DNA from 3 places in the Janibacter terrae genome. Region 3 is predicted to be linked to each of the others. Evidence: predicted binding sites of a transcription regulator. Region 3 holds the regulator's gene; each other region holds the start of a gene.
The links. Region 3 encodes LexA, which represses DNA repair genes until DNA is damaged. Its sites were predicted from a motif close to TCGAACANNTGTTCGA; they were not measured.
Positions count from the first base shown of each region.

Region 1 (9,594 bases), 290 kb from region 3:
ACCTCGTCGGCCTGCGCGAGCGTGGCACCGCTCGTCTCGGAGATGATCCGCAGCATCTGCTCGTGGAAGACGACCACGCCCTCGGTCTCGGCGAGCGCGCGCACGAGCCGGTCGTGGAGGAACTGCGGCCGGCTCCACCCGTGCCGGGCCTCGAGGAAGGGGCGGATCATGTCCGACTTCACCGGGCCGGGACGGAAGAGCGAGATGTCGATGATGAGGTCGTCGAAGACCGTGGGCGCGAGCTTGCCGATGAGCTCGCGCTGCCCCGGGCTCTCGATCTGGAAGCACCCGAGCGTGCGGGTCGTGCGGATCATCGCGAAGGTGGCCGGGTCGTCGAGCGGTACGTCCTCGCGGTCGTCGAGGCCGATCCGCTCCCCCGTGACCCGCTCGACCTCGCCGACGGCGTGCGCCATCGCCGACTGCATCCGGATGCCGAGGACGTCGAGCTTGAGCAGCCCGAGCGCCTCGACGTCGTCCTTGTCGAACTGGCTCATCGGGAAGCCCAGCCAGCTCGACTCCACGGGCGTGCGGTCGAGCAGGCCACCGTCGGACAGGACGACGCCGCACGGGTGGAGCGCGATGTGCCGCGGCAGTCCGTCGAGCCGCTCGACGAGGTCGAAGAGCGTCGAGAGCCGGCCCGCGTCGAGGCTGCGGGTGCGCAGCTCGGGCAGCTCGGCCATCGCCGAGCGCACGTCCTTGGCCCGGATGTGGGGGAAGGCCTTGGCGATCTCGTCGACCTCTGAAGGGGGGACCCCCAGGGCCGCGCCGACGTCCCGGATCGCGTGCCGCGCCTTGTACGTGTCCATCATCGACACGCACGTCACCCGGTCGCGCCCGAAGCGCTGCAGGATCAGCTCGTACATCTCGGTGCGCCGCGCGGACTCGACGTCGATGTCGATGTCGGGCAGCTCGGCCCGCAGCGGCGAGCAGAAGCGCTCCATGAGCAGGTCGTGCCGGATCGGGTCGATGGCGCTGATGCCGAGCAGGTGGTTGACGAGGCTGCCGGCGCCGGAGCCGCGGGCGGCGACCCGAACCCCGGCCCCGACGATGAGGTCGACGACCTCGGCGACGGTGAGGAAGTAGGTCGGGTACCCGAGGGCCGCGACGACGTCGAGCTCGTCGGCGAGCCGCTCCTCGACCTGTCGCAGCAGCGACGGCGACGCGTCCGGGTAGCGCGCGCCGATCGCCGCCCGGCAGCGCTGCGCGAGGACCGCCTGCGGGTCCTCGTCCGGCCGCAGCCCGAGCACGTGCGCCTCGGGCAGGTGCACGCGGCCGATGCCGATGTCCTTGCGCCCGTCCTGGGCGCAGGCCAGCGCCGTGGCGACCGTCGCGTCGAGCAGCGCCGCCGCCCGCTCGGCGGGGCTCGCGCAGGACCACCCGCCGGCGCCGCCCCCGAGGACCGTGGCCACCCGGTGGGCGGACGCGGCCATCGTCGCGTCGTCGGCGAGGTGCCCGGCGGTCGTCACCCGGTCGAGGTGCCGGGTGTCGAGGACGACGAGCCGGCGGGTCGCGTCGAGGACGTCGGCGGTGCTCGCGTCCTGCGGGTGCAGGTGGCGCACGGCCGCGGTGAGCACGGCCGGGACGCCGCACGCGTCGGCGAGGCCCAGCAGGTGGGCGGCGTGGCCCGTCGAGGCGGGCGTGCCCGGCGGACCGCCGTGGTCGACGACCTCGATCGCGAGCGCACCGGCGGGCAGGGCCTGCTGCCAGGCCCGCAGGCGCTGCCGGGCGATGTCGGGCCGGCGGGCGAGCAGCGCGGCCCCGACGTCGGAGGTCGGCCCGAGGAGCACGAGCAGCGGGGCGGGCTCCTCGGGTCCGGGCGCGGTGGCGTGCCGCGTGATCATCGCCGGCGTGGCCACGGCCTCACCGCGCTCCCCCGTGAGGTGCACCTCGCTGACGAGCCGGCACAGCCGCGCCCACCCGACCCCGTGCGGCACGCCCGCCCCGGCCCCCCGGGCGAGGACGGTGACGCGAGGGTGCCGCGGGTCGACCTCGGCACCGCCGCGCACCGGGGTGCGGCCGCGGGCGGGGGCCCGGCCCCCTCCGTCGACGGCGAGGTCGACCCCGAGGACCGGCGCGATGCCCGCGGCCGTCGCGGCCCGCACGAAGCGCACCGCCCCGTAGAGGCCGTCGCGGTCGGTGAGGGCGAGGGCGGGCTGCCCGAGCTCGGCCGCCCGGGCCACGAGCGACTCCGGTGGTGTCGTGCCGTGACGCAGGGAGAACCCCGACGCCACGTGCAGGTGGGCGAAGCCCATCAGGCCCCACCCCCGGTGATCGCGACGAGATCGCCGGTGACGCGTACCGGCGGCAGCCCGAGGATCCCCGCGACGAGGTCGACGAACTCCTCCCCCTGGCGCAGCAGGTCGTCGGCCTGCCGGACCGACATCGGCCCGGACGCGCCGTGACCGGGGTGGGCGCCCCCTTCGGGCAGGACGGTCGCGAAGAAGTCCGCCCACTCGGTCAGCTCGGGCGCCACCCGCGGCAGCAGGCGCCACACGTCGACGGGACCGTCGCTGCCGGCGGTCCCGCCGCGCACGGACAGCACGGCCGCGGCGGCGCGGAGCACGGCGAGCCGGGTGCCGGCGCTGCGACCCGGGACGGAGCGGGCCATGTGCGCTGTGGCCAGGCTCTCGCCGGCCGCGGCGAGCAGGGCGACGGCGGCCATCACCCCCACCTCAGTCCTGCGTCCGCAGGAGCAGCCACCCGCCGGCGACGGACGCGCCGTCACCCGCTGCGCTGTCGACGCCCAGGTCGTAGACGCCGGGCGAGCTGCTCCGGCCGCGCTGGGCGCTCACCCGCCACACCTCCCGGGCGAGCGGCACCTGCGCCAGCGGCTGCCCACCGCTCGAGCGCCACCACGCGTGCCGCTCCTGCCAGTGGTCGACGACCTCGGTCACCCGGTACAGCCGCCCCCTCCACAGGAACTGCTCCGGCGAGGTCTCGCCCACCCGTACCTCGATGGTCTCCTCGACGCGCCTGACCATGACCACTCCTTCGTCCTCGAACACCTGTTCGAACAATGATAGACCGAGGTCCCGACAGCGCGTCAACCCCCGCCACGTAGGCTGGGTCCAGCCCTGTCCCCCTCGCCACTGGAGCACACGTGCCGCACCCGCTGGACCGGGATGACCTGCGCTCGCGGGTCCAGGACCGGATCGACGCCGAGCTGGACCGCTGGGAGAGCGAGCTCGCCGAGGTCGGCCCCGACGTCGTCGACCTCACCGCGCCCGTGCGCACCCTGCTGCGCGGCGGCAAGCGCCTGCGCGCCGGCTTCGCCTACTGGGGCTGGCGCGCCGCCGGGCAGGACGACCACGACGGCGCGGTCTCGCTCGCCGCCTCGATGGAGCTCTTCCAGGCCGCGGCGCTCATCCACGACGACGTCATGGACGACAGCGAGACCCGGCGCGGTCGGCCCGCGATGCACCGCGCGCTCGCCCGCTCCCACGCCGACCGCGCCTGGCACGGCGACCCGGACCGCTTCGGCGTGGCCGGCGCGATCCTCGCCGGCAACCTCTGCCTCGGCTGGTGCGACGACCTCTTCGCCGACTCCGGCCTGCCCCCGCAGGCCCTCACCGCCGCCCGTCCGGTCTTCGAGCGGATGCGCGGCCAGCTCATGGGCGGCCAGTTCCTCGACATCGTCACCTCGATGCGCCCCTGGCAGCGGCTCGACGACGACGAGCGCGTCGCCGCCGCCCGGCAGGTCATCCGCTACAAGAGCGCCAAGTACTCCATCGAGCACCCCCTGCTCATCGGCGCCACCGCCGGCGGCGCGTCCGCGACCGACCTCGCGGCGCTCTCGCGCTACGGCCTGGCTCTCGGCGAGGCCTTCCAGCTGCGCGACGACGTCCTCGGCGTCTTCGGCGACCCGGACGTCACCGGCAAGCCGGCCGGCGACGACCTGCGCGAGGGCAAGCGCACCGTGCTCATCGCCCGGGCGCTCGCCGGGGCCGACGACGTCATGACGACCAGGATCGACCAGTGGCTCGGGGCACCCGACCTCACGGGCGACGAGGTCGGGGCCTTTCGCGAGCTGCTCGTCGACACCGGCGCGCTCGACGGCGTGGAGGCCGACATCACCGCCGGCGCCGACGCCGCCCGCGCGGCCCTCGCCGACGCGACCGGCGTCAGCGAGCCGGCCCGCACGGTCCTCGCCGACCTCGTCGACGTCACGACCGCCCGGGCCACCTGAGGCGCTAGAGCGCCTCCTCCATCGCCCGGCGCCGCACCTCGGTCTTGAAGCCGGCGCGGATCGCCTCGATCGGGGTCGTCCCGCCGGGCAGCGTCTCGTCGTGGGCGAACATCCACTCGACGATCTCGTCGTCGCTGAAGCGCCCGTCCGCGAGGACGGTGAAGGTCCCGGCGAGCTCCGGCAGCGGCCCGTCCTCGCCGATGAAGGCGGCCGGGACCGAGAGCACCTTGCGCTCGCCGCGACGCACGGCGACGAGCTGGCGCTCGTCGAGCCAGCGGCGCACCTCGGAGATGCGCACGCCGAGCTGCTCGGCGAGGTCGGGGAGGGTCAGCCAGGTGTCGGTGGAGGTCGTCTCGTTCACGTCGGCCAGTGTGTCACCGCCCGTGACGAAGGGGGACGCGCCCCGGTCTCGTCCGGCGCCCCGGGAAGATCTTCGGTACCGTCGAGACGCCAAACACTTCCGCCACACCCGCCACACAGGTCACACACGCACCTGAACACCCCCCGACCCAGGAGTCATCGTGGTCCTTCCGCTGCTCGTCCCCGTCCCGGCCACCCCTGTGGCCCCGGCGATCGACCTGACCGCCGAGACCAGCACCCACTCCAGCGCCTCGTCCGCCGTCCACGGCCGCCACCACACGGTGCGTGACGGCGAGACCGCCTATGACATCGCCGCCCGCTACGGCGTCTCCGTCCGGGCGCTGCTCTCGCGCAACCACCTGTCCGCCGACGAGTTCATCCACCCGGGCCAGCGGCTCACGGTGCCCGGCCGCGGCTCGGGCGCGTCCTCCCCTTCGTCCTCGCGACCGCAGCGCTCCGGCTCGACCCGCGCCTACACCGTGCGCAGCGGCGACACGCTGAGCGGCATCGCCGCCCGCCACGGCATGGGCGTCGACCGGCTGCGCTCGCTCAACGACCTCGGCGAGGGGTTCATCCACCCCGGCCAGTCGCTGCGCGTCACCGGCACCGCCGCCAAGCCGGCGAAGCGGTCGGCGGGCCGTCCCACGAGCCGCCACACCGTGCGCTCCGGCGAGACCCTCTCCGGCATCGCCGCGCGCTACGACATGAGCCTCGCCCGCCTGGCCAAGCTCAACCGCGTCTCGACCGACGACTTCATCCACCCCGGCACCCGGCTGCTCGTCACCGGTACAGCCGCGCGGCCCGCGAGCCCGCAGAAGACCTCGGCCAACACCTTCGCCGGACGCACCTACCCCGACGAGATCGTCGCCGCGGCCGAGCGCAACCGCTCGACCCTGGCGGAGCGCTCCGTCCCGAGCCGCGAGGAGGTCCGTCGCAAGATCACCCGGATCTCCCGCCAGCACGGCCTCGACCCCTCGATCGCGCTCGCGATCTCCTACCAGGAGTCCGGCTGGGACCAGCGGCAGGTCTCCGTCGCCAACGCCGTCGGCACGATGCAGGTCATCCCGAGCTCCGGCGACTGGGCCTCCCAGATGGCCGGGCGAGAGCTCGACCTGCTCGACACCGACGACAACATCACCGCCGGCGTGCTGCTGCTGAAGACCCTGACCCAGCAGGCCGGCTCGACCTCCGACGCCATCGCCGGCTACTACCAGGGCCTCGCCTCGGTGCAGCGCAACGGCATGTACAGCGACACCAAGCAGTACGTCGCCAACGTCAAGGCACTCCGAAGCCGGATGTGACGGACGTTCGTCGGGGTCGAACCTAGACTTCGAGGATGACCACCGCATCCGCGCACCCCCTCGTCGGCGAGCTCGTCGACGGCAGGTACCGGGTGCTGCGGCACATCGCCGACGGCGGCATGGCGACGGTCCTGCTGGCCACCGACACCCGCCTCGACCGCGAGGTCGCCCTGAAGGTCATGCGGCGCGACCTCGCCGCGGACGAGACCTTCGTCTCCCGCTTCCGCCGCGAGGCGCGCTCGGCCGCCCGGCTCAGCCACCCCAACGTCGTCCCGGTCTTCGACCAGGGCGAGGACGGGGGGCGGGTCTTCCTCGCGATGGAGTACGTCGAGGGACGCACCGCCCGTGCCGTGCTCGACGAGGAGGGCGCGCTCACCCCGCGTGCCGCGCTCGACATCATCGAGGCCGTGCTCACCGGGCTCGCCGCCGCGCACGAGGCGGGCTACATCCACCGCGACGTCAAGCCCGAGAACATCCTGATCCCCGACCGGGGCCCGATCAAGGTCGCGGACTTCGGGCTCGCCCGCGCCGTCACCTCGCAGACGACCACCGCCGACGACGGCGTGCTCTTCGGCACCGTCGCCTACCTCTCCCCCGAGCAGGTCGAGCGGGGCATCGCCGACGCCCGCAGCGACGTCTACGCCGCCGGCCTGATCCTCTTCGAGCTGCTCACCGGGCAGCGCGCCGTCGCCGGCGAGTCGCCGATCCACGTCGCCTTCCAGCACGTGCACGGCTCCGTCCCCGCGCCCTCCGAGCGCGTGGCCGGGCTGCCGGAAGGGCTCGACGACCTCGTCGCGCTCGCGACCCACCGCGACCCCGACGAGCGACCCCGCGACGCGGGCGCCTACCTCGCCGAGGTGCAGCGCGTGCGCGCCGACCTCACCCCTGACGAGCTGGACCACCGCCGCGCACCGACGGAGCGCGCGTCCGCCGGCGCGGCCGCCACGGTGGCGCACCCGCGCCCCTCCCACACACGTGCGATCGCGAGGCCGAGCGCGCAGCCGGCGAGCGAGGACTCGCCCGCTGCGGCAGGTGCGGGGACTCCCCCTTCGTCCTCCCGGGTGCGGCGGCGCCGTCGCGGCGCCCTCGTCGCCCTCCTGCTCGTCGCGCTGGTGGCGGCCGGCGGCGGCTGGTGGTGGACCCAGGAGGGCCCCGGCAGCGTCGTCCTCGTCCCCGACGTCGCGGGGCAGGAGCGCACCGAGGTCGAGGCCACCCTCGGCGCCCACGAGCTGCGGCTGGCGGAGGAGCGCGCCTTCGACGAGTCCGTGCCCGCCGGCGCCGCGATCACCTCCAACCCGCCCACCGGCACCGAGCTGTCGAAGGGAGCGGACGTCACGGTCGTCTTCTCCCGCGGGCCCGAGCGGTACGAGGTCCCCGACCTCGAGGGACGGACCACGGCGCAGGCCACCGCCGACCTGGAGCGCCGCCACCTCGCGACCGGCACGACGACCCAGGCCTGGGACGAGGAGGTCCCTGCCGGCGAGGTCGTCTCGTCCGCACCCGCGGCCGGCACCGAGCTCAAGCGCGACGCCACGGTCGACCTCGTCGTCTCCAAGGGCCCCGAGCCGATCCCCGTGCCGTCCGTCGTCGGGCAGACCACCGCGGCCGCGACGAGCACGCTGGAGGGCAAGGGCTTCGACGTCGCCCGCGCCGACGACGCCTGGTCGACCACCGTGCCCAAGGACAGCGTCATCAGCCAGGCCCCGGCGAGCGGCACCCTCACCCGCGGCGAGACCGTGACGCTCACGGTGTCCAAGGGCCCCGAGATGGTGACGGTCCCGCAGGTCGAGGGCCTGAGCCGCGCCGCCGCCACGCAGAAGCTCCAGGCCGCCGGGTTCAAGGTCTCGGTGCAGACCTTCCTCGGCGGCGTGCTCGACGAGGTCCGCGCGTCCCGCCCGGGCAGCGGCACAGCGCCCAAGGGCTCCACGGTCACGATCCTCGTCGTCTGATGGCCGCCGACGACCCCGCCGCCGACAGGACGGGACCGGTGCGCCGGTGGGTGCTGCCGGCAGCCGTCGTCGCGCTCGTCATCGGCCTGCTCGACGCGCTGTGGATCGGGCTGGTCGCCGGCCCCCTGTACGAGGCCGAGCTCGGGGGGCGTCTCGCCCAGCCGGTGGTGGCGTGGGCCGCCGCCGTCTTCTACGTCGTGTACGTCATCGGCACGACCGCGCTCGTCGTCGCTCCGGCGCTCGACGCGCGCTCCGTGCGCACCGCGCTCGTGCGCGGCGCACTGCTCGGTGTCTGCTCCTACGCGACCTTCGGGTTCACCAACCTCGCCGTCCTCGAGGGCTGGCCGGTGGTGGTCTCCGTCGCCGACACCCTGTGGGGCGGGGTGCTCACGAGCACGGCGTCGGTCGTCGCCGTGCTCGTGTGCCGGGGCGGACGACCGGGCCGGTGAGTGCCGGGGGGCGCGCCCCCCGGCACTCACGGCTCAGACCTCGCCGAGCATCTCCGCGGTGAGGAAGGCCAGCTCGAGGCTCTGCTGGTGGTTCAGGCGCGGGTCGCAGACGCTCTCGTAGCGCTTGTTGAGGTCCTCGTCGAGGATCCGCTCGGCTCCACCCAGGCACTCGGTGACGTCGTTGCCGGTGAGCTCGACGTGCAGGCCGCCGGGGACGGTCCCGAGCGAGCGGTGCACCTCGAAGAAGCCGCGCACCTCGTCGACGACGTCGTCGAAGTTGCGCGTCTTGAACCCGGAGGCCGACTCGAAGGTGTTGCCGTGCATGGGGTCGCAGATCCAGGTGACGATCGCACCCGAGTCGCGGACCTTCTCCACGATCGGCGGCATGGCCGCACGGATCTTGTCCGCACCCATGCGGGTGATGAAGGTCAGGCGGCCCGGCTCGCGGTGCGGGTCGAGCAGGTCGATGATCCGCAGCAGCTCGTCCGGGTCGGCCTTGTCGGAGACCTTCATGCCGATGGGGTTGCGGATGCGGCTGACGAAGTCGAGGTGCGCGTGGTCGATCTGGCGGGTGCGCTCGCCGATCCACAGGAAGTGCCCCGAGGTGTCGTACAGGTCGCCGGTGCGGGAGTCGACACGCGTCATCGGCCGCTCGTAGTCCAGCAGCAGCGCCTCGTGCGCGGACCAGAACTCGGTGGCCCGCATCGCCTCGAAGTCGACGCCGCAGGCCGCCATGAAGCGCATGGCCTTGTCGATCTCGCGGGCCAGGCCCTCGTAGCGACGGTTGGCGGCGTTGGAGACGAAGCCGACGTTCCAGTCGTGCACGCGGCGCAGGTCGGCGAAGCCGCCCTGCGTGAAGGCCCGGGCGAGGTTCAGCGTCGCGGCGCTCGTGTGGTAGCCGCGGAGCAGGCGCTGCGGGTCGGGGTGGCGCGACTCGGGGGTGAACGCGAAGTCGTTGACCATGTCGCCGCGGTAGGCGGGCAAGGTCACGCCGTCACGGGTCTCGGTGTCCTTGCTGCGGGGCTTGGCGAACTGCCCGGCCATCCGGCCCATCTTCACCACGGGCATGCCGGCGCCGTAGGTGAGGACGGCCGCCATCTGCAGGACCGTCTTGATCCGGTCGCGGATGTTGTCGGCGGTGGCGTGGACGAAAGTCTCGGCGCAGTCGCCACCCTGGAGCACGAAGGCCTCGCCGACCGAGGCCGCAGCCATCCGGTCACGCAGGTTGTCGCACTCGCCGGCGAAGACGAGCGGCGGATAGGTCGCCAGCTGCGACACGGCGGCGTCGAGGGCACCGCGGTCCGGCCAGCTCGGCTGCTGGGCGGCCGGCAGGTCGCTGTCGATGGAGG
Region 1 covers NZ_CP144167.1:1,990,761-2,000,354, reverse strand. The annotation lists gene V3C34_RS09755 (DNA polymerase III subunit alpha) at 1-2,252, opposite strand, end outside; gene V3C34_RS09750 (SAV_6107 family HEPN domain-containing protein) at 2,252-2,662, opposite strand; gene V3C34_RS09745 (DUF6504 family protein) at 2,673-2,981, opposite strand; gene V3C34_RS09740 (polyprenyl synthetase family protein) at 3,101-4,186, shown strand; gene V3C34_RS09735 (Rv2175c family DNA-binding protein) at 4,191-4,547, opposite strand; gene V3C34_RS09730 (LysM peptidoglycan-binding domain-containing protein) at 4,708-5,847, shown strand; gene pknB (Stk1 family PASTA domain-containing Ser/Thr kinase) at 5,883-7,796, shown strand; gene V3C34_RS09720 (DUF2177 family protein) at 7,796-8,245, shown strand; gene V3C34_RS09715 (class II 3-deoxy-7-phosphoheptulonate synthase) at 8,279-9,594, opposite strand, start outside.
Region 1: V3C34_RS09745 (DUF6504 family protein) is a predicted target of LexA. The motif match lies at 2,998-3,013, and genes of this name have one in related genera.

Region 2 (9,594 bases), 420 kb from region 3:
GCCGTGGAAGGGGGCCGCACCGGTGACCACCTGGGTCACGAAGTCGGCGTCGGCCGACACGACGGAGCCGGCGAGGCTCCCTTCGCCCCGGGCGAGCAGCGCGACGGCGTGCTCGGGGTCGCGGTAACCCATGAGCGCGCTGACCGGGCCGAAGGCCTCGACCTCGTGCGGCTCGCTGCGGTCGGCGTCGTCCACCCGCACGAGGACGGGCGACATGAAGGCGCCCCGCTCGGCGTCGGCGCCGATGACGTCGACGCGGTCGACGTCGCCGAAGACGACGGTGCCGGCCCCGGCGATGCGACGGGCGGCATCGCGCACGTCGTCACGCTGGGCGGTGCCGACGAGCGCGCCCATCCGGACGCCCTCTGCACCGGGCGCACCGATGCCGATGCCGCCCAGCCGCTGCGCGACGGCCTCCGCGACGGCGTCGACCCGCTCGGCGGGGACGAGGGCGCGGCGGATGGCCGTGCACTTCTGCCCCGCCTTGACCGTCATCTCGGTGACGAGCGCCTTGACGAAGAGGTCGAACTCCGGCTCGCCCGGCGCCGCGTCGGGGCCGAGGACGGAGGCGTTGAGGCTGTCGGCCTCGGCGTTGAAGTGCGCGGAGCGACGGGTCACCGCGGCGTCCGCGCGCAGGCTCGCGGCCGTGTCGGCGGAGCCGGTGAAGCCGATGTGGTCCTGGCCGCCGAGCTCGTCGAAGAGCCCGGGGATCGAGCCGGCGACGACCTGCAGCGCCCCCTCGGGCAGCGCCTCGGACTCGACCATCATCCGCACCGCCTCGACGGCGATGTAGGCCGTCGGCGTCGCGGGCTTGACGATCGTCGGCACGCCGGCGAGGAGCGCGGGCGCCAGCTTCTCGAGCATGCCCCACACCGGGAAGTTGAAGGCGTTGATCTGCAGCGAGATCCCGTGCGGGCTCGTCAGCACGTGCCGCCCGCCGAAGACGCCCTCCTTGCCGAGCTGGATGAAGTCGTCCTCGACGATGACGGTGCCCTCCGGCAGGCCCTTGCGGCCGAGCGAGGAGTAGACCATCGCGGTCCCGATGCCGCCGTCGACGTCGACGGCCGCGTCGCGGGCCGTGCAGCCGGCGCGGGCGGACAGCTCGTAGAGCCGGTCCTTGCCCTCCTGCACCGCGGCCGCGGCGGCCTTGAGCGCGGCGGCCCGCTCGTGGAAGGTCATCGCACGCAGGGCGGGACCCCCCTTCGTCCTGGCGTGGGCCACGGCGGCGCCGAGGTCGATGCCCTCGCTCGTCACCCGGGTGACGGTCTCGCCGGTCACGGCGTCACGGACCTCGCGGCCCTCACCGCTGCCGGCGACCCATCGGCCGGCGACATAGCTCTGCAGGGTCTCGCTCATGCTGTCTGCTCCTTGGGGTCGTTCCAGTCGTAGAAGCCGCGTCCGGTCTTGCGGCCGTGGTGGCCCTGCTCGACGAGGTCGATGAGCAGCTGCGGCGGGGCGAATCGGGGACCGAGCTCGCGCTCGAGGTAGCGGGCGATGCCCAGGCGCACGTCGAGGCCGACCAGGTCGGTGAGGCGAAGGGGGCCCATCGGGTGGCCGTAGCCGAGCGACATGGCCGCGTCGATGTCCTCCGCCGACGCGACGCCGGCCTCGAGCATGCGGATCGCCTCGAGGCCGATCGCGACACCGAGACGGCTGCTGGCGAAGCCCGGCGAGTCCGCGACGACGACCGGCGTCTTGCCCAGGCCCTCGCGCACCCACTCGACCGCCCGCTCGCGCCAGACCTCGTCGGTCGCCGTCGCGATGACGATCTCGACGAGACGGCTCGCGGGCACGGGGTTGAAGAAGTGCAGCCCGAGGAGTCGCTCGGGGTGGCGCAGGGAGGTCGCCAGCGCGTCGAGCGAGATGCTCGAGGTGTTGGTGGCCAGCGCCGCGTCGTCGGCGATGACCGCCTCGACGCGCTGGAGGGTGTCGCGCTTGAGCTGCTCGTCCTCGGGGACGGCCTCGATGACGAGGCCGCAGCCGGCGAGGTCGGCGGCATCGGTCGTCGTCGTGAGGCGCCCCATGGGCTCGGCCGCGTCGGTGATCTTGCCCCGCTCCACGCTCTTGTCGCAGGAGCGCTGGACCCGCGCCACCGCCCCCTGCGCCGCGTCGTCGCGCTCGAGCAGGACGACCTCGCTGCCGGCGAGCAGCAGCCCGTGGACGATGCCGGCGCCCATCTGGCCACCGCCCACCACCCCGGTCCGGTCGGGGATGTGTCCGTCGGTCATGCCAGGCCTCCCGTGGCGTCGATGATGTCGCCGGTGATCCACCCGGCGTCCGGGGAGAGCAGGAGCGCGATCGCCCCCGCGATGTCCTCGGGGGTGCCGAGACGGCGCATCGCGTTGCTCGCGGCCATCGCGTCGATGGCCTTGTCGCTCGTGATCGAGCGCAGGTACTCGGTGTCGGTGGCGCCGGGGCGCACGACGTTGACCGTCACCCCGCGCCTGGCGACCTCCTTCGCGGCGACCCGGCTCGCGGCCTCGAGCCCCGCCTTGGCCGCGGCGTAGGTGCTCTGCCGTGCCGGGGCGACCCGGGCGGCGGCGCTGGAGACCATGACGATGCGTCCGCCGTCGGCCACCCGGGCGGTCGCCTCGCGCAGGACGAGGAGGGCCGAGACGAGGTTGAGGGAGAGCGAGGCGTCGATCTGCTCGCGGGTCAGCTCGGTGATCCGCGGGTAGTCCCAGCCGCCGACGCAGTCGACGACGACGGTGAGCTCGCCACGCTCCTGCGCCGCGTCGAAGGCGGCGACCACACCCTCCTCGGTCGTCGCATCGGCTGCGATCGAGCGCACCCGCTCCCCCAGCTCCGCGACGAGCGCGTCCGCGCGCTCGGGGTGGCCGTGGTGGGTGATCGTCACGTCGTGGTCGGCCGCGAGGCGGCGGGTCACGGCGGCGCCGATCCCGCCGGCTCCGCCCAGCACCAGGGCAGTGGTCATCGTCGACTCCCTTCGTCGTCGACCAACATGCCACACATCGATGTCGCGACGCTAGTAGTCGTGTAGAACTTCCGCCGGCGAAGGGGGCCGCGCCCCGTCCCCGTCCTGCGTCGCGCGTGGTGAGACGATGTCCCGATGAGCGAGGAGCAGCAGCAGGCAGAGAACCGCAAGCGGCCGACGACGGACGAGTTCCGGGCCTTCGTCGCCGAGGACTGGGCGCCGCGCTCGCAGGACCGGGCCGGGCTGACCGAGGCCGCTGCCCGCGCGGCCGTGCGTCGCGAGGCCGTCTCCGCCGCCCACCGCGGCGAGCGCCTCGTCATCCCCGCGGGCGGGCTCAAGGTCCGCAGCAACGACAGCGACTACGTCTTCCGGCCGCACTCCGCCTTCGCCCACCTCACCGGGCTGGGCGCCGACCGCGAGCCCGACGCCGTCCTGGTCATGGAGCCCCTCGGGGGGCCCGACGACGACGCCGGCCACGAGTCGGTCCTCTACTTCCGTCCGCTCGCGCCCCGCGACTCCGACGAGTTCTTCGCCGACAGCCGCTACGGCGAGTTTTGGGTCGGCGCGCGCCCCTCGATCGAGGACGTCGAGGACGAGCTCGGCCTCACCGGCCGCCACGTCGACCAGCTCGAGGACGCCGTCGGCAAGGACGCGGGGCAGGTCACCGTGCGTCTCGTCCGCGACGCCGACCGCGACCTGACCGCCCGCCTCGACACCGTGCGCACCCAGGGCGGTGCGGAGCAGGAGACGCTCGCCGAGGGCGACGCCGCCCTCGCCCACGCGCTGTCGCACCTGCGCATGGTCAAGGACGACTGGGAGATCGAGCAGATGCAGGCCGCGGTCGACGCGACCCGCGTCGGCTTCGAGGCCGTGATCCGTGAGCTGCCGACGCTCGCCGAGCGGGGGCGCGGGGAGCGGTGGGTCGAGGGGATGTTCGGCCTGCACGCCCGCCACCAGGGCAACGGGGTCGGCTACGACTCGATCTGCGCCGCCGGCGACCACGCCAACACGCTGCACTGGATCAAGAACGACGGCGACGTCCGGGACGGCGACCTCCTGCTCCTCGATGCCGGCGTCGAGATGGACTCGCTCTTCACCGCCGACATCACCCGCACGCTGCCGGTGAGCGGTACCTTCACCGACGCCCAGCGCGAGATCCACGAGGCCGTCGTCGCGGCCCAGGCGGCCGGCATCGCGGCGGTCCGGCCCGGCGCGAAGTTCTCCGACATCCACGCCGCGTCCATCCGCGTCATCGCCGAGCACCTGCACGCGTGGGGCCTGCTCCCCGAGGGCGTCACCGTCGAGGACACCCTCGACACCGAGCACGGCCAGTACCACCGCCGGTGGATGGTCCACGGCACGAGCCACCACCTCGGAATCGACGTCCACGACTGCGCGCTCGCCACCCGCGAGGAGTACTCGGACGCCGAGCTGCTGCCCGGCATGGTCCTGACCGTCGAGCCCGGCCTCTACTTCAAGGCCGACGACCTCAAGGTCCCCGAGCGCTTCCGGGGCATCGGCGTGCGCCTCGAGGACGATGTCGTCGTCACGCCGGACGGCCACCTGAACCTCTCCGGTGGCTGGCCGCACGCCGCCGACGAGATCGAGGCCTGGATCAAGGACGTCCAGGCCCGCTGAGGGGTGTGGCCGGGCCAACAGCCGGACCGGCCGTCGCGGCCCGGGACGACGGGGGAGGATGACCGCAGCATCCCCCTTCGTCGACCGAAAGGCCCCGAGCATGTCCACCAAGACGGTCCCCGGCAACTACTTCGAGGACTTCTCGATCGGTCAGCAGATCCGGCACGCCACGCCGCGGACGGTGACCGACGGCGACATCGCGCTGTACACAGGTCTCTACGGCTCGCGCTTCGCGGCGACGAGCGCGTCGACCTTCGCGGAGTCGATGGGCTTCGAGCGGATGCCCGTGGACAGCCTGCTCGCCTTCCACCTCGTCTTCGGCAAGTCCGTCCCCGACATCTCGCTCAACGCGGTGGCCAACCTCGGCTACGCGGGCGGGCGCTTCGGGGCGGCGCTGCACGTCGGTGACACGGTGACGACGACCTCGACGGTCATCGGGCTCAAGGAGAACTCGAACGGCAGGACCGGCGTCGTCTACGTCAACTCCGTCGGCGTCAACCAGCACGACGAGATGGTCGTCGACTACGTCCGCTGGGTCATGGTCCACAAGCAGGACCCGTCCTCCCCCGCCCCCGAGACCGTCGTCCCCGACCTGCCGGGTGCGGTCGCGGCGGAGGACCTGCTCGTCCCCTTCGACCTCACCGGGCGCGACTACGACGTCGAGCTGGCCGGCTCCCCCTTCGTCTGGGACGACTACGAGGTGGGTGAGCGGATCGACCACATCGACGGCATGACCATCGAGGAGTCGGACCACATGCTCGCCACGCGGCTGTACCAGAACACCGCGAAGGTCCACTTCAACCAGCACGCCCAGTCCTCGTCCAGGATCGGGCGCCGGCTCATCTACGGGGGCCACATCATCAGCCTCGCCCGCGGCCTGTCCTTCAACGGCCTGGCCAATGGGCAGATGATCGCCGCGATCAACGCCGGCGCGCACGCCAACCCGACCTTCGCCGGCGACACGGTCTACGCCTGGTCCGAGGTCCTCGAGCGCATCGAGATCCCCGGCCGCACCGACGTCGGCGCGCTGCGCCTGCGCACCGTCGCGACCAAGGACACCCCGTGCGCGGAGTTCCCGTACAAGGGTGAGGACGGCAAATACCTGCCCGAGGTCGTGCTCGACCTCGACTACACGGTGCTCATGCCGCGTCGCTGAGCCCGGTCTCAGTCGATGTCGACGCCGAGGATCGTCGCCAGCTCTGGAGTCAGCTGCGCCCCGATGCCTTGGGTGTACAGGCTGGTGTGGCACCCCGGATCGACCATGATCTGGAGATCCGGCCCGGCTGTGTACCGGAGGATGACCCGCTGCTCGTCCCCGGAGAACCCGCAAACAGCGCTGCCAGGTGGCACCGGCCTTGCCCCGGCGTCGGTGACCGCGCTGATCGGCGCCGCGCGCAGCGCGGTCACGAGTGCAGGTAGGTCCTGCACAGCTCGAGGGGTGCCGCCCCCCGGCCACGGGCAGATCACCGCGCCGACCGGGTCGCCCGGGACGAGCTCGTCGGCCGCGCCCCGCCTCATCGGCAACCGCCCATCGCACCCGGTGACCGTCATGCCCGGCCACGTGGAGTCGTCGTAGGCCTTCATGATCTCTGGATTCACGGGGTCGAAGCTCTCGACGCCGATCTTCCCCAGCCGTGCGGTGTCCCAACACCGGCCGTCCTTGGTCACCAGCCAGGCAGATCCCCCCTCGTAGTCGACCCTGACGAGGTGCGACCCGGAGGAGCCTCGGGTGAGACAACCCGTCGGGGCCGCACCCAGCCTCGGAGAAACCTCACGCAGGTCGGCGACCATCGCCTCCAGATCGCCGCCCAGCGCGCGCTGCCCCGCCAAGGCCTCGCCCCGGTATGGGCTGTCATATCGGCACACCGTCACCGCGACGACGTCCCCCTCCGGCACGAGCCGGCCCGTCCCCGCTTTGACCGTCGACGGCAGCATCCGCGCCACCTGCTCCGCGTCCGCGCCCTGCGGAAGCTTCTGCGGGCACGCCGGCCGGTCGAGCTCCGTCGCAGGAGCGGTCGACGCCCCTCCGGTGCCGGCGATGGCCGCCCAGCCCAGGGGCACCGCGACGGCGACAGCAGCCGCGGCGGCCACACCCACCAGGCGCTGGCGCCGACGGCGCTGCACGCGCGCCCGCACCCCGGCGAAGGAGACCGGCTCGTCGCGGTGGGCGGACCCCCCTTCGCCCCATCGGTGCAGCTGCTCCTCCAGCTCGTGCTCGCTCATCGCGCGACCTCCTCGTCGTCGTGGGCCGGTCGTCCCTCGTCGTCGAGGAGCAGGCGCAGCGCGGCCAGGCCCTTGGCCGACTGGCTCTTGACGGTGCCGGGCGCGATCCCGCACAGGGCCGCGACCTCGTCGACGGAGCGGTCCTCGACGTAGCGAAGCACGACGACCTGGCGCTGCCCGACCGGCAGGTGCTGCAGCGCTCGACCCAGCAGGTCCCGGTCGGCGACGGCCTCCTCGCCACCGGGCGAACCGGCGTCCGGGAGGACCTCGGTCGGCACCTCGCCGCGCCATCGGCGCTGCCACCACGACGCCTGCAGCCGCACCATCGTCGTGCGCACGTAGGCCTCGGGCGAGCGGTCGCGGATCTGCTCCCACTTCGGCCAGCACCGCGCCAGCGCCGCCTGGACGAGGTCGTGGGCCAGGTGCTCGTCGCCGGTGAGACGACGCGCCGTGCGCAGCAGCGAGGGCGAGCTCGCCTCGACGAACTCGCGCAGACCCTCTGGCTCGCGCACGTCGGTCACCTCCTCCACGAGGTATACCGGTTGGGCCGACGGTTCGGTTGCCGCGGCCGCACCGCCACATGCGTGGCGCGGCCCAGGTCAGGTCCACAGACCCCGCGATCGCAGGTTCTTGTCCACACCGCGTGTCAGTCTCGTGTGACGCAGGTCATCGAACGTATGATCGAGTCATGTCAGTGGGGGACGTGCAGTACCGCGATCGGGGCCTCGTGACGGGCCTGCGGGACGCGGTGCGCGCGCTGCTGTACACGGATGAGTCCACGGCCTGGCAGGCCGCTGACGGGCAGATCGCGGACGCGTTGTCGGCGATCGGGCAGGCGCGTCAGTTGCTGGAGTCGGCCGAGGTCGCGCTGGTCGCCGAGGGCATCTGCCGGGGCCTGCCGGGCGAGTCGTCGTGGTCGGCGCACGACTGGGTCGGGGTCAGCGAAGGGCGCCGCGCGCCCCGCCCCTCGACCCAGCACGTCGCGCGGGTGGTGCGGGTGGCATCGGCCGGCCCGGCCACGCAGGAGGTGCGGGCCGCGGTGTCCGAGGGCCGTCTGCCGTTGGGCAAGGCCGACCAGCTGATGCGCTTCCACGAGTCGGTGCGCCGGGTCGCCGACCCGGACCTGCTGCAGGAGGACCTGGGGATCCTGCTGGGGGTCGCCCGGGACGAGGTGCTGACCTCGGCCGACGGGGCCCGGGTCACCGACCGGGTCGGCGGGTTGGACGAGAAGAAGCTCGCGGCCGCGATCACCCAGACCGGGCGGATGCTGCGCCCGGAGCAGGACCTGGACGACGAGGACGCCGCGGCCAGGGCCTCCCGCTCGTTGACCAAGGCCCCCGGACCCTGCGGGATGACCCGCTACCGCGTCGACCTCGACCCCGAGGGCGCCGCGATCGTCGACGCCGCGCTGGCCGCGTTGTCCGCACCCGTCAAGGGGCCCGACGGCGCCCCGGACGAGCGGACCCCCGCCCGGCGCCGCGCCGACGCGCTGCTGTCGATCATCAGCCGCGGCGTCGCCGCCCCCGAAGGCGTCCCACGGGCCGACAAGGCCCAGATCCTGGTGACCATCAGCCTCCACGCCCTCGCCAGTGCGGTCACCGACGGTTGCTGCGTCGCCTGCGGGCAGGACCTGCCCGGCCACGCCCCCGGCGCCACCGGTCAAGTGTTCGGCGGGGCAGCCTTCGACCCTCCCAGCGGGGGCCACGCCGGTGGCCTGACCGCCACCGGGCAGGTCCTCACCCCCACCACCGTGCGCAAGCTGGCCTGCACCGCCGGGATCATCCCCGCGATCCTGGGTACCAACCACGAACCCCTCGAGCTCGGCCGCACCACCCGACTGTTCACCCCCGGCCAACGCAAAGCCCTGTGGCTGCGCGACGGCGGCTGCACCTACCCCGGCTGCACCATGCCCCCGCAATGGACCGACGCCCACCACATCACCCACTGGGCCCACGGCGGCACCACCGACCTGTCCAACGCCGCCCTCCTCTGCGAACGCCACCACACCCACGTCCACCAACACGACCTCACCGCCACCACCACCCCCCGCGGCGTCACCTGGCACCTCTAGCTGCCACGCTCCGCACCCGGCCCCCACAGGCCGGGCCACAGGCATGCCCGCCTCCTGCCCAGACGGTCATCTGCCCCGCCTCACGGGTGCGTGGTCGCGGTCTTCAGCAGCGCAGCGAGCTCGGGGGTCGCCGTCGCCACGAGGTCACCGTTGCCCACCTCGTCGCGGTCGCACCCGATGCTCGCCCGGATCACCACGTCGGCGCCGCGGCCGTACCGCAGCACGAGGTCGTACTGCCGTGAGCCCTCGCCACAGTCAGGGACCTCGCCCGAGGCAGGTCGGGTGTCGAGCGTGGCGAGCTCCGTCAGCAGCTGCGCCCGCAGCCCGCTCTGGACGCCGAAGGTCCCGGCAGCCTCGTCGTCGGACCGACAGATCGCCACCCGGCTCGGCGTCCCGGGGACGAGTGCGGTCCGCCCTTCGTCCCGACCGTCGGCGATGGGCTCGCCGCACACCCGGCGGCGTCCGTGCGTCGGCTGCACCCAGGCCCGGTGGTCGACCGCCTCCGCAACGAGGTGCCCGATCCCGCCCCTGCCGCGGAAGCTGCCGTTGGAGGCCAGGATGCACCCGTTGGGCTCGTCGGTCACGGAGACCCACACCGCGGTCTCGTCGTACTCGAGACCGACGAGCTGCCGGGTGACGTCGCCGCCGGCGTCGGTGCACCCTTCCGCATCCTCCGCGTGGACCGACGAGAGGTCCGTGGCCACCTGGGCGAGCCCGTCCGGCACCT
Region 2 covers NZ_CP144167.1:1,282,481-1,292,074, reverse strand. The annotation lists gene paaZ (phenylacetic acid degradation bifunctional protein PaaZ) at 1-1,356, opposite strand, end outside; gene V3C34_RS06525 (3-hydroxyacyl-CoA dehydrogenase family protein) at 1,353-2,228, opposite strand; gene V3C34_RS06520 (SDR family NAD(P)-dependent oxidoreductase) at 2,225-2,935, opposite strand; gene V3C34_RS06515 (aminopeptidase P family protein) at 3,071-4,573, shown strand; gene V3C34_RS06510 (MaoC family dehydratase) at 4,674-5,729, shown strand; gene V3C34_RS06505 (hypothetical protein) at 5,738-6,796, opposite strand; gene V3C34_RS06500 (SigE family RNA polymerase sigma factor) at 6,793-7,308, opposite strand; gene V3C34_RS06495 (HNH endonuclease signature motif containing protein) at 7,485-8,867, shown strand; gene V3C34_RS06490 (hypothetical protein) at 8,948-9,594, opposite strand, start outside.
Region 2: V3C34_RS06495 (HNH endonuclease signature motif containing protein) is a predicted target of LexA. The motif match lies at 7,466-7,481, and genes of this name have one in related genera.

Region 3 (9,594 bases):
TCCGACGCGATCAACGCCCACCTGCCGCGACGCCTGCACCTCGTCGGGCCGGCCGTGGCGATCCCCGTCGCCGCCCAGCTCGTCTGCGGACCGGTCATCGTGCTGCTGCAGGGCGACGTCAGCCTCATCGCCGTCGTCGCCAACCTGGCGGCCGCTCCCTTCGTCGCCCCGGCCACGGTCCTCGGGGTGAGCGCCGCCCTCGTCGCCGTGGCGAGCACGACCCTGGCGAGCCTCGTCGGCTGGTGCGGTGCTCCCTTCGCCCTCGCCATCGCCTGGACCGCGCGGATCGCCGCCGACGTGCCCGGCGGGGCGCTCCCGTGGCCCGACGGGCCCCCCGGTGCGGTGCTGCTCACCGTGGTCACCGCGCTCGGCATCCTCTCCGGTCCGTGGGCGGTCCGGCGCTCGCGCGCCAGCCCGCTCGTCGCGCTGGGCCTCGTCGTCGTCATCGTCGTCGGGTCCCTCCCGGCGCGCACGCTCAGCTGGCCGCCACCTGACTGGCGGCTCGTCGCCTGCGACGTCGGGCAGGGCGACGGTCTGGTCCTCGCCTCTGGTCCGGGGCGGGCGGTCCTCGTGGACGTCGGTCCCGAGGACGGGGGCATCGACGCCTGCCTGCGGCGGCTGCGGGTGCGCACCCTCGACGCGGTGGTGCTCACGCACTTCCACGACGACCACGTCGGCGCCCTCGAGGCGGCCCTCGACGGGCGCGCGGTCGGCCGCATCCTCGTCACGCCGGTCGAGGACCCGCAGTGGGCGGCCCGGCAGGTCCGGCGCATCGCGGGGGAGCACGGCGTGCCCGTGGAGGCGCTCGTCGCGGGGCGGCAGCTGACGATCGGCGAGGTGAGGGCGGACGTGTGGTGGCCGGCCCAGGTGGTCGCCGGCGGCTCGGCCGCCAACAACGCGAGCATCGTCCTCCACGTCCGGGTCGGTGAGGTCAGCATGCTGCTCCTCGGCGACATCGAGAGGGAGGTCGGCCACGCGCTGCTGCTGGCGCTGCGACGCGATCCCGCGATGGCCGCTGCTGCCGCCGACCTCGACGTCGTCAAGATGCCGCACCACGGGTCGGGCAATGTCGACGAGGACTTCATGGACGAGGTGGCCGCGCCCACGGCGATCATCAGCGTCGGTGCCGACAACACCTACGGCCACCCCACGCCCACCGCGCTGCAGTGGGCCGCCCGCCACGGGACGCGGGTGCTGCGGACCGACGAGGACGGCGATGTCGCCGTCGTCGAGGGCGCCGCGACGGTCACCGCTCGCTGACCTGCGACGCGGCCCTGCGCCGCAGATGAACGCACCTTCATCCGGGCCTCATCCGCCGCTCACCCTCGCTTGGTGTGATCTGGGCATGACGACGATGACGATGACCCAGACCGCCCCCACCGCCCTGACCGCGACCGACCTGACCACCACCGGGACGAGGGCCCCCGACGAGGTGACCCCGGCCATCCGGCCCGGTCACCACACGGCGATCCTCGACCCGGTCCGGCTGCGTCGCGCGCTCAAGGCCTACACGACGCGCTTCGTCGCCGCGGCGATCGAGTCCTCCGCCGACGGCTACCACCTCCAGTACGGCGCGGACGTCGCGCCGCGCGCCGGCGACGTGGTCCTCGCCCGGGTCACCGAGATCGGCAAGCACACCCGGCTGGAGAGCCCCGTCTCGCGGCGCCAGCTGCTCTTCCCCGGCCAGGAGGTCCTCGTCGCCTACGGCGACCGCTACGCCCCGGACCAGTTCCTCGCCCACGTGCCGTCCTCGCTCGCCCCCGCGGACCTCGTCGCCGGCGGAGGCCTCGCCTCGAGGGTCGTCGAGATGCACGCGAGCATCGACGGGGCGACCCGCATCGAGCCGATCGGCCTGCTCGCCGACCACGCCGGGCGCGTGACCCTCGACCGCTTCGCCCCGCTGGGGTCGACCGCGACGACCGGCAGCACGAGCACGAGCACGAGCAAGGTGCCGGTCGTCGCCGTCTTCGGCTCGTCGATGAACTCCGGCAAGTCCACGGTCCTCGGCTCGATCGTCAACGGCCTGACCAATGCCGGTCTGCGCGTCGCCGCGGGCAAGTCCACCGGCACCGGCGCGGGCAACGACCCCAACCACTTCCGGGACGCCGGTGCGACGACGGTCCTGGACTTCACCGACTTCGGCCACCCCGCGACCTACCGCCTCGGGCACGAGCGCATCCGCGAGATCTTCGTCGACATGGTCGACGAGCTCGCCGCCACCGCGCCCGACGTCGTCATCATCGAGGTCGCCGACGGCGTCTACCAGGAGGAGACGCGCCGCCTGCTCGAGGACCCCGAGTTCCACGCGCGCGTCGACCGGGTCGTCTTCGCGTCCCAGGACGCGCTCGGCGCCGTCGCCGGCCTGCAGGTCCTCGACGCGGCGGGTGCCCCGACCGCTGCCGTCTCCGGCGTGGTCACCTCCTCGCCGCTCGCGACGCGCGAGGCGAGCGAGGTCCTCTCCGTGCCGGTCATCGGCACCTTCGAGCTGCGTGAGCCGGAGGTGGCCCTGGGTCTCCTCCGGGACCGGTCGGTCCGCGCGCAGGCATCATGAGCCGCACCGCGTCGCCCGAGGACACGGAGCAGCACGAGGCGCAGGCCGTCCCACCCATGCCCGCGCTGCTGCGGGGCAGCCGCCGGTTGCTCATGGCGCTGCTCGTCGCGACGGCGGTCGCCCACACTGCCTGCGCCATCGCGGCGGGGCTGCTCGTCGGCGTGCTCCTCGGCGACGTCGGCCAGCCCCCGAGCGCGGTGCTCGCCGATCTCGGGGTCCTCGTGGTCACCGTCGTGGGCCTCGGCGTCACGCGCTACGTCGAGCGGGTCGTCGCCGAGCGCCTCGGCCAGGACTACGTCCAGCAGATCCGGCGCGGTCTCGTCCAGCACGCGATGACCTCCGCCGAGGCGCCCTCCCTCGGCATCACGATCGCCCGCTCGACCAACGACCTCGCGAGCGTGCGCAACTGGGTCTCACTCGGGATCGCCCCGCTCGTCGCGCTCGGGCCGCTCGTGCTCGGCTCGGTCCTCGCGCTCGCGACGCTCGGCTGGCAGCTCGCACTCGTCGTCGCCGTGCCGCTCGTGGTGCTCGGCCTGGTGCTGGCCCGCGTCTCGGGCTCGGCCTTCGAGCGGGCGCGGCTCCTGCGGCGCCGACGCGGCTCGCTCGCGGCCCGCGTCGCCGACACCGTCACCGCCGCCCCCGGCATCGCCGCCGCCGGCGGTGTCGAGCGGGAGCTGCGCGCGATCGACACCTCGGGCTCCCGGGTCGTCGACGCGGCGGTGCACCGGGCCCGCACCTCCGGCCTGCTGCGCGCCTGCGCCCTCGTCGCCCCGCTCGCCGGGTCGGCCGGCGCGGCGACCCTCGGCGCCTTCGGCGTCGTCTCCGCCGCCTCGGTCGCCGTCGCCCTGACGATCGTCGGCATCCTCGCCGGCCCGGTCGCCGACGCCGGCCGCATCGTCGAGTACCGGCAGAACCACAAGGCCGCTCGCCGGATCATCGCGCCCCTGCTCCTGGAGCCCGTCGACGCCCGCCCGGCGCCCGTCTTCGACCCGGACGTCTCCAGCGGTGGTCGGGTCGTCGTGCGCGGCCTGACCGTCGACGGCGTCGCGATGCCCGGACTGCTCGCCGAGCCGGGGGAGCGCATCGTCCTCCGCGGGGGCGCGCCCTGGCACGCCCGCGAGGTCTTCACCGCGCTCGCGCTGCCGGGTCGCGACGGCTGCGTCTCGGTGTGCGTCGACGGCAAGGACCTGGCGCACACCGGCCCCAGGAGCCGCCGTCGGCGCGTCGGCTACGCACCCGTCGGTGGCCGCCTCGAGCGGGGGAGCGTCTCGCGCGCCGTGCGCTACCGCCAGCCCGACCTGGACGAAGGGGAGGGCAGCGCGGCCCTGGCAGCCGTCGGCCTGGCCGACCGGGTGGCGAGCCTGCCGGAAGGTGAGCGGACCCCCCTTCGCCGTGGCGGTGAACCGCTCACGCGCCAGGAGATCGCTCGACTGTGGGTCGCCCGCGCGACCATCGGCGCGCCGGCACTGCTCCTGCTCGAGCACGTCGACGACGACCTGGGTCCGCAGGGTCGGGAGATGCTGCGGGGGATCCTCCAGGACTACCCGGGGGTGGTGATCATGGCCTCCGACCGGCCGGAGGCGCTGCTCAACGACTGGCAGGAGTGGGCGGTGCCGGTCAGCTGACGGCCGAGGGTGTGGCCGCGGCGGCCGAGGCGACGAGCGCCTCGAGGGTCGTCGCGACCGCGGGGACCTTCAGCAGGTCCTCGGTCGTCACGACGTGGATCCGGCGTCGGCTCTTCGGGTCGAGCGGGCGGATGACGACGTCGTCGTTGGACGTCGCCGCGCGGATGAGGTCGGGGATGAGCGCGACACCCAGACCGGCGGCGACGAAGCCCTGGACAGCGACGTAGTCCTCGGTCTCGAAGGCCACCTTGGGCGCGAACCCCGCGTCGTGCGCGATCTTCAGCAGGTGGCCCCGGCAGCGCGCGCAGCCGGCGATCCAGTCCTCATCGGTGAGGTCGGTCATCGAGACCGTCTCCTTGACGGCCAGCGGGTGGTCACGGGGGAGGGCGACCCGGACCTCCTCGTCGATGAGGGGGTGCACGACGAAGCCCTCGAGGTCCTCGCCACGGGCCAGGTCGCTGCCCTCGTAGCTGAAGGCCACCGCGAGGTCGACGTCGCCGGCGCGCAGCGCGGCGATCGACTCGGGCGGCTCCGCCTCGGCGAACTGCACCGACAGGTCCGGGTGCTCGGCCCGCACCGCGGCCAGCGCGCGGGGGACGAGGGTGACCGACGACGAGGGGAAGGCCATGAGCCGCACCCGGCCGGAGCGCAGCCCGGCGATCGCGGCGACCTCCTCCTCGGCGGCGTCGAGCGCCGCGAGGACCGGCGTCGCGTGGCGCGCGAGCACCGCACCGGCCTCGGTGAGCCGCACGGAGCGGCCGACCTTCTCCACGAGGACGGTCCCGGTCCGTTGCTCGAGGCGCTTGACCATCTGGGAGACCGCCGGCTGCGAGTAGCCGAGAGCGAGGGCGGCGGCGGTGAAGCTGCCCTCCTCGGCGATGGCCCGCATCACGCGGAGCCCGGCGGCGTCGATCATGGAGCCATGGTAGGTCGTCCGGCTCGGCCGGTGCCGCTCCCGCTCACCCGAGGGCGCCGAGCACCTCATACTGGTGCGGTGATCGAGGACATCGCCCGGGTGCTGTCGGCCGGTCCGGCCCTCGTGCTCACCGGCGCCGGCATGTCGACCGACTCCGGCATCCCGGACTACCGCGGGCCGGACGGCACACGGCGGGTGTCGCCCATGCACTACTCCGAGTTCGTTGGGAGCAGCGAGGCGCGCCAGCGGTACTGGGCCCGCAGCTATGTCGGCTGGCGGCGGTTCCACGCGGCGCGCCCCAACGACGCCCACCACCTGGTCACCCGGCTGCAGCAGATCGGGGCGGCCGGCCCCGTCATCACGCAGAACGTCGACGGCCTGCACCAGGCGGCCGACACCCGCGACGTCGTCGAGCTGCACGGCAACCTCGTCGAAGCGGTCTGCCTGACCTGCGGCACACGGGTGGACCGGCAGGTCCTCGATGCGCGGATGGCCGCCGCCAACCCCGGCTTCGACGCCGACAGCGACGAGATCCGACCCGACGGCGACGTGCGGCTGGAGTCGGTCGACGTCGGCCGTTTCGTCGCCCCGTGCTGCGAGGAGTGCGGCGCCGACACGCTCAAGCCCGACGTCGTCTTCTTCGGCGGATCGGTCGCCAAGCCGCTCGTGCAGCGCTGCTACGACCTCGTCGACGCCGCGCCGAGCCTGCTCGTGCTGGGCAGCTCGCTGCAGGTGATGTCGGGGCTGCGGTTCGTGCGGCACGCGGCCAAGCGCGGGATCCCGGTCTCGCTGATCACCCGCGGACCCACGCGGGGGGACGACCTCGTCGACCACCGCGTGGACGGGGAGCTGCGGGACTCCCTTCGCTCCCTCGTCGACGCGGTCCTCGAGCTGTCGGTCACAGGCGGCGCAGCACCGCGGTGACCTTGCCGAGGATCGTCGCGTGGTCGCCGTCGATCGGGTCGAAGGCGGGGTTGTGGGGGAGCAGCCACACGTGGCCGTCCTTGCGCTTGAAGGTCTTGACCGTCGCTTCGTTGTCGAGCATGGCCGCGACGATGTCGCCGTTGTCCGCCTGCGGCTGCTGACGCACGACGACCCAGTCGCCGTCGCAGATGGCGGCGTCGATCATCGAGTCGCCGACGACCTTCAGCAGAAACAGCGAGCCCTCGCCGACGATCTGCTTGGGCAGGGGGAAGACGTCGTCGACGACCTCCTCGGCGGTGATCGGGACACCGGCGGCGATCTGGCCGAGGACGGGGACGTAGCTGGCCTCGGGACGCGCGTCGCCGGAGCCGGTCGGGTCGACGACGGCATCGCCGTGGTCGGCGCCGCCCCGCATGGAGGCCAGGTCGGTGACCTCGCCCGCCGGGGCGTCGTGGCCGTCGGGGGAGATGACCTCGATGGCCCGCGGGCGGTTGGGGTCGCGGCGCAGGTAGCCCTTGCGCTCGAGGGAGGAGAGCTGGTGGGCGACGGAGCTGGGGGAGGTGAGGCCGACGAGCTCGCCGATCTCGCGCAGGCTCGGCGGGTAGCCGCGCGTCGCGACGGCATTGCGGATGACCTCGAGGACCTTGCGCTGCCGTGCGGTCAACCCGTCCCCGGTGTCGCGCTCGGGGAGCTGGTGGATGTTGCCCTCGCCCGTGTCCTCGCCCTGTCCGCTCATCGATCGACCCTTCGTCCGTGTCCGCGAGGCACCGTTGTCGGTGGTCGCTGGTCAACTACTCCGTGTCGACGACAGTAGGCCGATCGAACAGGTATTTCAAACATCTGTTCGAGCGTGTCCTTGATTTTCTTCGAACACCCGTGCTAGACATCGTACAGACGTTCTATCGAACACCGGTTCGAGAGAACCGCCACCGCCAGGAGGACCGCATGACCGCTCTCACCGCCGCCCCCGCCCCCCTTCGCGGCGCGCGCCCGGCGCCCTCGCGTCATCTCGTCTCGGTGCCCACGGGCGATGCAGCCCTCGCCCGCCCCGCCACCCGGCTGCGCATGACCCGCCGCGGTCGGCTGGCCGTCACGACCTCGATGCTCCTGGTCGCGAGCGTCGCCGGTGCCGCGATGGCCTTCGGTGGGCCCGCGACCCAGCCCGAGCAGGTCACCGTCCGGTCGGGGCAGACTCTCGGTCAGATCGCCGCCGCCGAGCTGCCCGAGCTGCCGGTCCAGCAGGGCGTCGCCCGCCTCCAGGTGGCCAACGGGCTGTCGACCTCGTACGTGCACGCGGGGCAGACGCTGACCATCCCGACCCCCTGAGTCGCACCTGATCTCCCGGACCCATCGACCCGGGTCCGGGCCGGCCGAGGGCCACCTCCGCAGCACGTGGAGGTGGCCCTCGTGCCGTTCGTCGACGGGTGTGGATCAGGACTTGCGTCACGCGCTCCGGGGGCGTCTAATGGTCACTACATCTAGTGGTTACACCGTTGTCATTCGTCCACATCTAGTGCACAGGATGAGGTCGGTTCTCCACAGAAATCCGGGGTTCGTCCCCACGCCATCCACCGCACCATCCACAGACCAGCCGTTCTTTCGGCCACGACGAAGGGAGTCCGACGTGCACTGCCCGTTCTGCCGCCACAACGACTCCCGCGTCATCGACAGCCGCACCACGGACGACGGCAGCGCCATCCGGCGTCGCCGCCAGTGCCCGGAGTGCAGCCGCCGCTTCACCACCCTCGAGAGCGCGAGCCTCACGGTGACCAAGCGGTCTGGTGCGGCCGAGCCCTTCAGCCGGGCCAAGGTCCTGGCCGGTGTCCGCAAGGCCTGCCAGGGCCGACCGGTCACCGAGGACCAGCTCGCCCTCCTCGCCCAGCGCGTCGAGGAGAGCATCCGGGCGCAGGGCAGCGCCGAGATCGACGCGCACGAGGTGGGCATGGCGATCCTCCCGCCGCTGCGCGAGCTCGACGAGGTCGCCTACCTACGTTTTGCGTCCGTCTACCAGTCCTTCGATTCCCTGGACGACTTCGAGGCGGCCATCACCGCCCTTCGCCGCGAGCACACCGCGGCCACCTGACCCAGCACGAACCCACTCGCACCACCCGAGCAGCACAGCCGTCACCACACGGACCAGGAGAGAGAGCATGACCGAGACCGCCGGCAAGCCCAGCGCCCGTCGCGGGTCCCGCACCAAGGGCCTGACGATCAACCGCATCCACACGACCGAGGGCGTCCACCCCTATGACGAGGTCACGTGGGAGAAGCGCGACGTCGTCCAGCAGAACTGGAAGACCGGCGAGACGATCTTCGAGCAGCGCGGGGTCGAGTTCCCCGACTTCTGGTCGGTGAACGCCTCCACGATCGTCACGACGAAGTACTTCCGCGGCGCCGTCGGCTCGCCCGAGCGTGAGGCCGGGCTCAAGCAGCTCATCGACCGGGTCGTGCTCACCTACGTCAAGGCGGGCAAGGACCACGGTTACTTCGCGACCGACGCCGACGCGGAGGTCTTCGAGCACGAGCTGACCTACGCGCTCCTGCACCAGATCTTCAGCTTCAACTCGCCCGTGTGGTTCAACGTCGGCACCAAGAGCCCGCAGCAGGTCAGTGCCTGCTTCATCCTCTCGGTCGACGACTCGATGGACTCGATCCTCAACTGGTACAAGGAGGAGGGCTTCATCTTCAAGGGCGGCTCCGGTGCCGGCCTGAACCTCTCCCGCATCCGCTCCTCCAAGGAGCTGCTCTCCTCCGGCGGCACCGCCTCCGGCCCGGTCTCCTTCATGCGCGGGGCCGACGCCTCCGCGGGCACCATCAAGTCCGGTGGCGCCACCCGTCGCGCGGCGAAGATGGTCGTGCTGGACGTCGACCACCCGGACATCGAGGAGTTCGTCGAGACCAAGGCGCGCGAGGAGCACAAGATCCGCGCGCTGCGCGACGCCGGCTTCGACATGGACCTCGGCGGTGCCGACATCACCTCCGTGCAGTACCAGAACGCCAACAACTCGGTGCGTGTCACCGACGAGTTCATGCGCGCCGTCGAGGAGGGCACGGACTTCGGTCTGACCTCCCGCATGGACGGCTCGGTCATCGAGACCGTCGACGCCCGCGAGCTCATGGGCAAGATCGCCCAGGCCGCGTGGGAGTGCGCCGACCCGGGCATCCAGTACGACGGCACGATCAACGACTGGCACACCAACCCCGAGACCGGTCGCATCACCGCCTCCAACCCCTGCAGCGAGTACATGTCGCTCGACAACTCCTCGTGCAACCTCGCCTCGCTCAACCTGCTGAAGTTCCTCAAGGACGACGACACCTTCGACGCGGCCCGCTTCCAGGCGGTCGCCGAGCTCGTCATCACCGCGATGGACATCTCCATCTGCTTCGCGGACTTCCCGACCGAGTCGATCGGCGAGACGACCCGTGACTACCGCCAGCTGGGCATCGGCTACGCCAACCTCGGCGCGCTGCTCATGGCGACCGGCCACGGCTACGACTCCGACGGTGGCCGTGCGCTCGCCGGCGCGATCACCTCGCTGCTCACCGGTGCGTCCTACAAGCGCTCGGCGGAGCTCGCC
Region 3 covers NZ_CP144167.1:1,704,524-1,714,117, forward strand. The annotation lists gene V3C34_RS08420 (ComEC/Rec2 family competence protein) at 1-1,260, shown strand, start outside; gene V3C34_RS08425 (DUF1611 domain-containing protein) at 1,346-2,551, shown strand; gene V3C34_RS08430 (ABC transporter ATP-binding protein) at 2,548-4,176, shown strand; gene V3C34_RS08435 (LysR family transcriptional regulator) at 4,169-5,092, opposite strand; gene V3C34_RS08440 (Sir2 family NAD-dependent protein deacetylase) at 5,171-6,016, shown strand; gene lexA (transcriptional repressor LexA) at 5,991-6,752, opposite strand; gene V3C34_RS08450 (LysM peptidoglycan-binding domain-containing protein) at 6,962-7,342, shown strand; gene nrdR (transcriptional regulator NrdR) at 7,641-8,099, shown strand; gene V3C34_RS08460 (vitamin B12-dependent ribonucleotide reductase) at 8,167-9,594, shown strand, end outside.